Regions from separate parts of the Streptomyces sp. NPDC000348 genome, predicted to be linked through region 4. Evidence: riboswitches for the same ligand, from Rfam matches in the RefSeq annotation. Region 4 holds a riboswitch; each other region holds the start of a gene.
What was found. A riboswitch is a leader RNA that binds a small molecule or an ion and turns the genes downstream of it on or off. The one in region 4 is predicted to bind cyclic di-AMP.
Positions count from the first base shown of each region.

Region 1: another riboswitch for cyclic di-AMP. It lies ahead of ACFY3N_RS29790 (C40 family peptidase); the one in region 4 lies ahead of ACFY3N_RS30960 (transglycosylase family protein).
Region 2: another riboswitch for cyclic di-AMP. It lies ahead of ACFY3N_RS26905 (transglycosylase SLT domain-containing protein); the one in region 4 lies ahead of ACFY3N_RS30960 (transglycosylase family protein).
Region 3: another riboswitch for cyclic di-AMP. It lies ahead of ACFY3N_RS35960 (M23 family metallopeptidase); the one in region 4 lies ahead of ACFY3N_RS30960 (transglycosylase family protein).

Region 1 covers NZ_JBIAZD010000019.1:97,501-99,690, reverse strand. Annotated here, with positions in the region: gene ACFY3N_RS29795 (hypothetical protein) at 1-290, shown strand, start outside; cyclic di-AMP (ydaO/yuaA leader) riboswitch at 624-826, shown strand; gene ACFY3N_RS29790 (C40 family peptidase) at 830-1,303, shown strand; gene ACFY3N_RS29785 (ATP-binding protein) at 1,349-1,810, opposite strand; gene ACFY3N_RS29780 (helix-turn-helix domain-containing protein) at 2,023-2,190, shown strand, end outside.
Region 2 covers NZ_JBIAZD010000016.1:10,983-13,172, reverse strand. Annotated here, with positions in the region: gene ACFY3N_RS26910 (HAD family hydrolase) at 1-357, shown strand, start outside; gene ACFY3N_RS26905 (transglycosylase SLT domain-containing protein) at 321-794, opposite strand; cyclic di-AMP (ydaO/yuaA leader) riboswitch at 800-968, opposite strand; gene ACFY3N_RS26900 (polyprenyl synthetase family protein) at 1,541-2,190, shown strand, end outside.
Region 3 covers NZ_JBIAZD010000040.1:14,872-17,061, forward strand. Annotated here, with positions in the region: gene ACFY3N_RS35960 (M23 family metallopeptidase) at 1-1,023, opposite strand; cyclic di-AMP (ydaO/yuaA leader) riboswitch at 1,036-1,193, opposite strand; tRNA gene ACFY3N_RS35965 (tRNA-Met) at 1,495-1,568, opposite strand; gene ACFY3N_RS35970 (dihydrofolate reductase family protein) at 1,632-2,190, opposite strand, start outside.
Region 4 covers NZ_JBIAZD010000021.1:46,518-48,707, forward strand. Annotated here, with positions in the region: gene ACFY3N_RS30955 (transglycosylase family protein) at 1-953, shown strand, start outside; cyclic di-AMP (ydaO/yuaA leader) riboswitch at 1,159-1,327, shown strand; gene ACFY3N_RS30960 (transglycosylase family protein) at 1,332-2,048, shown strand.

The DNA of each region.
Region 1 (2,190 bases), on a different contig from region 4:
CGCCGCTGCCCGCGCTGACCCGCGCGGAGGCCGAACTGATCGACCGTTACCTCGAGGCCGTCGACCTGCTCGGCCGGATCAACCCGGCCCTGGACGGTGACACCTATCGCGGACTGCGCGCGGCCCAGGCACTGGTCGGCACGGCCGTCGCGCTGCGCGACGCGCTGACCCTGATGCACCGGCGCGGCGAGACCGAACTGCACTCCGGCACGCTGGCCCGGGCCCTGCGGGTGCTGGACGGCGAACGGCGCACGGCCCGGGTCACACTGCCGCCGGACCCCGGCAGTTGAGACCCGCGGGGTCCGGACGGCGTCCCCGGCCGGTGGTGCGCCGCGGCCGGGGTTGAAACGGACCAAACGGCGTACCCCCGTCCGGCGTAGACGAACCTGCTGTTTTCGGGCCCTCTCGGTTGCGCAACGCGCGTACCGCACAGCCGGAACGGTGCTTTTCACCCCTGGTCCGGGGCTCCCCGAGCTCTCGGCGAGGACCCGAACAAGGAGGTGTCCACCCGAACGGGTGAGTGGTGAGTAACAACACAAATCCCACGTTCCGTTGGGATTTCGATTGCGTCATGAGCCAAGATCCCTGACTGACGACAAGACCCCGCCGCCGCGGCGGGGCGATCCGGGCGGACGCCGAGTCCTGCCGCCGCCCGGATGACCGGTCGACAGGAGTGGATCGGCAGGAGTGGAGGACCCAAGCACGACGGGCCGCCGGGACGTCAGTTCCGAGCAGCCCTTGGGGTGAAGCCGCACATGTGCGGCCGGGCCACTTCGCCAGCCCGAATCCGACAGGTCATCCTTCACAGGCGGCTGACGAAGGGTTGCGCATGACTGCGCTCAATCGTGTCCCGTCTCTCATGGCCCGGGCCGGCACGGCCTCGGCCCTCACCCTGGCCGCCGTGGGCGGCTCCCTCGTGGTCCCCGGAGCCGCCTCGGAGGCGGCCGCCGCGAGCCCGGCCGCCAAGGCGCTGAACATCGCCGCCTCCAAGAAGGGCTCGCCCTACCAGTGGGGCGCCACCGGGCCGCACCGGTTCGACTGCTCGGGCCTGACGCTGTACTCGTTCAAGAAGGCGGGCAAGAAGCTGCCGCGCACCGCCGCCCAGCAGTACAACAAGACGCGCCACATCTCCGCCCAGAGCCGCAGGGCGGGGGACCTGGTGTTCTTCCATTCGGGCAGTTACGTCTACCACGTCGGCATCTACGCGGGTAAGGGCAAGATCTGGCACGCCCCGAAGACCGGGGACGTGGTGCGCCTGCAGAAGATCTGGACCCGCAGTGTCTGGTACGGCCGGGTGAGGTGACCGCGGGGGCGGCGGTGCCCCGGGGCACCGCCGCCCGCCGCCCGACTACTGCTCCTGCTGTCCGGCCGCCGTGACCGCTCCGGCGGCCCGGACGGTCCACGGGAGTTCGACCGACACGGTCTTGCCGCCCTCACGCGTGGGGCGGATCCTGAGCCTGCCGCCGCACTCCGCGGTCAGCCAGCGGATGATGACCAGCCCGCGGCCGTTGTCCTGCTGGACCGCCGCGGGCAGCCGCCTGGGGAACCGGGGGTGGCTGTCCGTGACACCGATGTGCACCCGCTCGTCACGGACCAGGACGACGTCCACGGTGAACGTGGGCGACTGCCCGAACGTGTGCTGCACCGCGTTGGTGGCGAGTTCGGAGACGATCAGCCGGACGGTGTCGCACAGTTCCGCGCCCGCCGGCATGCCCCATTCCTCCAGCACGCCCACCACGTGGGCGCGGGCGGCCGAGACCGAGGCGGGATCGCTCGGCAGAGTGACGGATGCTTCCAGATGGTCTGCCATGGCGACGTCGTCCCTTTCCCACGGGCCCGCGGTCCGACACGGAGCGGAAGGTTCGAGTACGGTCCCGCACTGGTGCTTCGCCGCCAGACTGCCATCACCGCACGGCGCAGGACGGCGATCCACCAAGATATGCATATATCTGTCGCTCAAAGCGGTGAACTCTGCGACGGGAGACCGTATCCGGGCGACTCGGAAGGAGTAAGGAGAAGCCCATGCAGCACGGTCCCGCGGTGCGCCGCCGGAAACTGGGCGCCGAACTGCGCGCGCTGCGCACCTCGGCGGGACTCACCAGCGGTGAGGCGGCCCGGCTGGCGGGCTGGCACCAGTCGAAGGTGAGCCGGATCGAGACGGGCACGAGCGGGGTGAAACCACCCGACGTG
Region 2 (2,190 bases), on a different contig from region 4:
GTCGGCTCACTGGCCACGGTCACCATGTCGGGGCCGGGCACCGTGGAGCTCCAGCCGTGCGGGGTGACCAAGGCGACCGGGCTGGCGCTCGCCGCCGAACACCTGGGGCTGAGCCCGGAGCGGACGATCGCCTTCGGTGACATGCCGAACGACATCCCCATGTTCGACTGGGCGGCCCACGGCGTCGCCATGGCCAACGCGCATCCCGAACTGAAGGCGGTGGCGGACGAGGTCACCACGTCGAACGAGGACGACGGCGTGGCCGTCGTCCTCGAGCGACTGTTCGGCGGGGCGATGACGCTCGCCCCCCAGCGGGTGGCTCAGTACGCGCCGAAGACGTTGTCGATGGAGCCGTAGCGGTCGGCGGCGTAGTTGCAGGCCGCCGCGATGTTCGCGACCGGGTCGAACGGGTCGAAGGCGGTGCCGGGCACGTGGTACGCCTGGAAGGTCGGGTCGATGACCTGCAGCAGGCCCTTCGACGGGGTGCCGGCGGCGGCGTTGGAGTCCCAGTTGTTGACGGCGGCCGGGTTGCCGGAGGACTCGCGCATGATGTTGCGGTGGATGCCCTCGTAGCTGCCCGGGATGCCGTTCTGCGCCATGACGTCCAGCGCCTCGCGGATCCAGCCGTCGAGGTTGTCCGGGTACGCCGTCACGGAGGTGGCGGCGGTCGTCGTCGGCTCGGTGGTGGCCGCGGAGGCGCTGGTCGCGCCGAACAGCGGCAGGGCGACCACGGCGACGCCGGCGACGGCGAGGGAACGGGCGAGGCGGCGGCGGTGCTGACCGTAAGCAGGCATGTCTGGGTTCCTCTCCTACGCCTGCGAGGTGAGCTGTCGGGTTCGGGCGGGAGAGTGCCCGGCCGTGCCCCTGCGGGCATGGCTTCACCCCTAGCCGTTCCGGCGCGTGTCCGGCCCGGCGGCCTACCTGGGTCCCCCACTCCTGCCGTGCTGAGTGATCGTCGTCGGTTGATGCGGGCGGCGGCAGGATTAGGCGTCCACCCGGCAGGCCGGGAACGTATGCGAGAGCACATGTCGGGAACAAGTGCGGGAATCACACAAGGCGCCGTTTGATCTTGCAATGGGGGTTTTGAGGCACTTGATCCTTTGCGAGTGCCAAGGGTCAACTCCGTGTCGCGGAGGGGGAGAAGGCGGGTGGCGGCCCGTGGTGGGGGTATCGGTTCGCGCGTGAGCCACTTCACTGGGGATTGCCTGTGAGCGCATTTATCGCCAAGCGGAATTCGCTCAGTATTTGCGGCAAATCGGACGCCGGGAGGGGCAGGATGGTGCGCGCGGTGAACCGCGACCCGGGAGGCGGGTCGGGGGCCGGGTCGAGGAGTGGATTACTACGTCCGGGAAAGTCTGAGAATGTCCGTTGTTATCAAACGATCAAAAGCGCTCCGCCCTTGATTCCGTGCCGCCCTGCCGGTAACCCCGGGCGCTGGCGGTGATCGAAACGTGACCGGATACGCTGACTTGAGTGATGGCAGCGACCTATCGACATTCCGTGTAACCGCCAGTGGACACCAGCAGACAGGAGACCCCTCGTGACCGTCGTCGGGCCGTTCGGGCTGAGCGTGCGGGACCAGGCTCTGGAAGCCGATGTCCAGGCCGGGATGACGGCTGTCGAGGAAGGACTGCTCGAGGCCACCAAGAGTGAGGTCCCCTTCATCACGGGAGCCGCCCAGCACCTGGTGCGGGCCGGCGGCAAGCGGTTCCGCCCGCTGCTCGTGATGCTCGCCGCCCAGTTCGGCGACCCCTACGCGCACGGTGTCGTGCCCTCGGCCGTGGTCGTGGAGCTCACCCACCTGGCCACGCTGTACCACGACGACGTGATGGACGAGGCCGAGGTGCGGCGCGGGGTCGACAGCGCGAACGCCCGCTGGGGCAACTCCGTCGCGGTCCTCACCGGCGACTTCCTCTTCGCGCGGGCCTCGCACATCCTGGCCGACCTCGGACCGGAGGCCGTGCGGGTGCAGGCCGAGGCGTTCGAGCGGCTGGTCACCGGGCAGATCCTGGAGACCGCGGGACCGCAGGACGGCCGCGACCCGGTCGACCACTACCTCGACGTGCTCGGCGGCAAGACCGGCTCGCTGGTCGCCGTCGCCTGCCGGTTCGGCGCGATGATGTCCGGGGCCGAGGAGACGGTCGTGGACGTGCTGACCCAGTACGGCGAGCGGCTCGGCGTCGCCTTCCA
Region 3 (2,190 bases), on a different contig from region 4:
TCAGGGGTTGAGGCCCTTGTCGCGCAGCCAGGCCATCGGGTCGATGCCCGTGGAGGAGCCGCCGGTGTGGACCTCCAGGTGGAGGTGGGCCCCGGTGGAGTTGCCGGTGGAGCCGACGCGGCCGATCACGTCGCCGGTGCTGACCTTCTGGCCGACGCTGACGCTGATGGAGGACTGGTGGGCGTACCAGATCTCGGTGCCGTCGTCGAGCGTGAGCACGGTCTTGTAGCCGTAGGAGCCGTCCCAGCCGGCGGAGGTGATCGTGCCGGTGTGGACCGCCTTGATCAGCGTGCCCGTGGGGGCGGCGAAGTCGAGGCCGGTGTGCTGGCCGGAGGACCAGTAGGCGCCGGCCTGGCCGAAGGTCGAGGTGATGGTGTACGAGGAGGTCGGCAGCGCGTACTGCTTGGCCAGCTCGGCGAGGCGCTCGGCCTCGGCCTTCTTCCTGGCCTCCTCCTCCGCCTTCTCCTTGGCGGCCTTGGCCTTGGCCTCGGCCTCCTTCTCCGCCTCGGCGGCGGCCTCGGCGGCCGCCTTCTCGGCGGCGGCGACGGCCTCGGCCTGCGCCTTGCTCTCGGCCTGGTCCTGCTGCTGCTCGACCTGCGCCATGATCCGGGCGCGCAGCGCCTCGCCGGCGTCGGCGGCGCCCTGCTCGGTGTCGGCGGCGGTCATGCCGAGGGTGCTGAGGGGGGTGGACGATCCCTCGGGGGTGGTTTCCTCGTCGGAGATGAGGGAACCCACGTTGGGGAGGTCGGGCATGGAGATCGAAACCGGCGGCTTGCCGGTCTGGGCGCTGGCCATGCCGCCGGCGCCGACGGCCGCTATGACGCCGACGCCCAGGACGGTGGAGCTGCGGGCGAGTCCTCCGCCGCGCTGCTTGGAGACGCGGTGCCGGCCGCGTACGGGGCGAACGGAATCCGCGGTGGGGTTCCACTCCTCGAAGGGGCCCTCGTCGGTGCGGACGCCGCCGTAGGCGAAGGTGTCGCTCGGTTTGAACGGGGCCTCGGGGGCAGGCGGGTTGGACGCCACGTGGGCGTGCTCCTTTCCTTCCGTCTTCGCCTACCGGGTTAGCTGACGGGTTCGGAGCGGGAAGGTCTCCTACGCGCGTATACGAGCCGTGGTGCCACGGCGGTATCCACGCGATTCACCCCATGGTGGTGGTTCCCCGGTTCCCTTGCGGGATTCGGCGCGTGCGCACGGAGCCGACGTCTGTGACGGCTGGGACGACCGCGCTGCGTTATCGAACGTTAATAGACGCGAGGGCCTGATTCCAAGCCGTTCCTCTTGATCTTTAACGATTTCCGCGTGGACTTAAGTGCCACGAGCGGTCAAAAACGGGCGAGTTGACCGCACCTCAGGTGACGGATCACTTCTGACCGTTCGTCAGTCGTTATGCGCTGCGGGGTGGATCGCTCACTCTGGGTGAGACCGTTGGTCGGGAAGGGGGAGCGGAAAACACCGAGGGCCGGAATCCTTTGGATTCCGGCCCTCGGCCTTCAGTAGCGGGGACAGGATTTGAACCTGCGACCTCTGGGTTATGAGCCCAGCGAGCTACCGAGCTGCTCCACCCCGCGTCGGTAAGACCAGTGTACGTCATCCGCAGGACATGGCGCACACCCATGATCGCCGGCCCCGGTTCAGCGGCCGAGCAGATGTCCGTTCGGCGCCTTGGCCCGGTCCTCGTGCTCCGGCAGGACGACCACGGTGGCGCCCCCGGCCGCCAGTACCGCGCTGCCGTCGGCGCCCGCCACGAACGTGTCCGGCTCGCGCCAGGCCGTGACCACCCGCCGTACGCCCGCGTCCAGGATCAGCCGGGCACAGGGTGCCGGCCGGGACGCGCGGCGGGCGCAGGGCTCCAGGCTGGAGTACACGGTGGCGGTGACGAGCCGGGGGTCCGTGGGATCGGCCTTGGCGAGCGCGGCCTCCTCCGCGTGCACCACCGGGTCGCCGCCCTCCCGGGAGTGGCCGCGCGCCAGCTCCGTACCGTCGGCGGCCACCACGACCGCGCCCACGCTGAACGCCGTCGCGGAGGGCGGGCACTCGGCGGCCAGCTCGCAGGCGAGGGCCAGCCAGTGGTGGTCGGCGGCGGAGGGCAGCGGGCCGGTGCCGGGGGCGGTGGGCTCGTAGCGCATCAGGACGACGTCGCCCACCGGGCGGCTCTCGACCAGCCGCAGCCGGCCGCCCTGGTAGGGGCCG
Region 4 (2,190 bases):
TGACCGGCTCCGCCATCGCGATCCCGCTCCTCGGGGCCGGCAGCGCCAGCGCGGCCGACGGCGCGACCTGGGACCGGGTCGCCGAATGCGAGAGCGGTGGCTCGTGGAGCCAGAACACCGGCAACGGCTACTACGGCGGCCTGCAGTTGACCCAGGACGACTGGGAGAGCTACGGCGGCCTGGACTACGCGACCAGCGCCGACCAGGCCAGCCGCGGCCAGCAGATAGCCGTGGCCGAGAGAATCCTCGCCGACCGGGGGGTCGGCGCGTGGCGCACCTGCGGACTGACGGCGGGCCTCGAGCAGGACTCGGCGTCGGCCGACATCGACACGGGCGTGGCGGAGGACGCGACCTCGGGCACGCCCGGCTCCTCCGGCTCCACGGACTCGTCCGGATCGCCGGACTCCGGTGACGCGTCCGCTTCGCCCTCCCCGTCGGCCACGTCCGACGCCGAGAACACCGAGGATGCCGAGGGGGACGAAGGCGCGGCCGGTGAATCGGCCAAGTCCGGCAGGTCGAGCGGCTCGGGCAAGGAATCGGACACCGGCTCCGACGGCGGATCCGGCACCTCCCCCTCCGTCTCGGCCACCCCCAAGAGCGACGAGTCGGACAAGTCCGGGCAGACCACCGGTTCTTCCGAAGTCACCGAGACCGAAGACGGCGGCACCGGCCGGCACCGCGGCTCCAGCGCCGAGGAGGGCGTGCTGGAGGACCGTACGTCGGAATCGTCCGGCCGGCATGCCTCGCGCGGCACCGACGCCTCGCGCGATGCCGCCGACGGCTCGTACACCGTGCGCAACGGCGACAGCCTCTCGTCCATCGCCGACTCCCTTGAGCTCGACGGCGGATGGCGGTCGCTCTACGCCGAGAACGAGCAGGTCGTCGGCGCCGACCCGGACCTCATCCTGCCGGGCCAGGAGCTCGAGGTCGGGGTCGAACCGGGCGAAAAGTGACGCTCGAAAGGGCCTGGGTTCGGCGGCAGTTGACGTCATGTTTCGAGACGAATGTCCGGTTTAAAGGCTGTGAGAGATAGGTCTCAGAAGCCCTGATCGTCTTTGAAATTCCGCGGATCGCGTGTCTACGGTCGTGACCGCTCGCCACCGCGGGCCCCGGCTGCCGCCACGCCGAATCCTGCCAGTGGCAGCACGGGAACAGTCGTCGCGTCATGCGCCGCAGGCAGGAGCGGGGGACCCAAGGTAAGCGCCCCTTCCGGTGGTTGACACCGGATCGGGCTTGGGGTGGAGCCGCGTCCCGTGAGGGACGTGGCCGGGCAACTCAACCGGCCCGAACCCGACAGCTCACCTCGTAGGCGTCGGTGAGGGGATCCATCCATGCTGTTTTCCGGCAAGGGCAAGCACCGTCGTTCCTCCAGGGCCACCCGCGCGATCGCCGTCGCCGGCATCGCCTCCGCCGCCGTCGCCGCCCCGCTGATGGCGGCCGGCAACGCCTCCGCCGCCACCGCCTCCGAGTGGGACGCCGTCGCCCAGTGCGAGTCCGGCGGCAACTGGTCCATCAACACCGGCAACGGGTACTACGGCGGTCTGCAGTTCTCCGCCTCCACCTGGGCCGCGTACGGCGGCACGCAGTACGCCTCCACCGCCGACCGGGCCAGCAAGGCGCAGCAGATCGAGATCGCCGAGAAGGTCCTCGCGGGCCAGGGCAAGGGCGCCTGGCCGGTCTGCGGCACGGGCCTGTCCAACGCCGCCTACACCGGCTCCTCCTCCGGCGGCTCCTCGGCCGGCTCCTCGCAGGGCACCGGTTCCACCGGGACCCGTGAGACCGAGCAGAAGGCCTCCCGCTCCACCGAGCGCCCGGCCGCCGAGCAGAAGACCGAGGAGCGGGCGGAGGAGAAGACCGTCACCACCCCGACCGGCGAGAAGGTCGAGAAGGGCGACGGCGAGTACAAGGTCGTCAAGGGCGACACCCTCAGCTCCATCGCCACCGAGCACGGCGTCAAGGGCGGCTGGGCCGGGCTGTTCGAGCTGAACGACGACATCGTCGACGACGCCGACCTCATCTACCCGGGCCAGCAGCTCCACCTGAAGTAAGCGGCCGCCCCCTGCTCCCCGCCCCGGTGCGTCTCCCCCCGTACGCACCGGGGTGGGGTTTTTGCGGCCGGGTTTCAGGAAACGGCTTTGTTCCGTTCGGAAACAATTTACTCTCGGTTCTGTCCACGCAACGGGCGGCCGG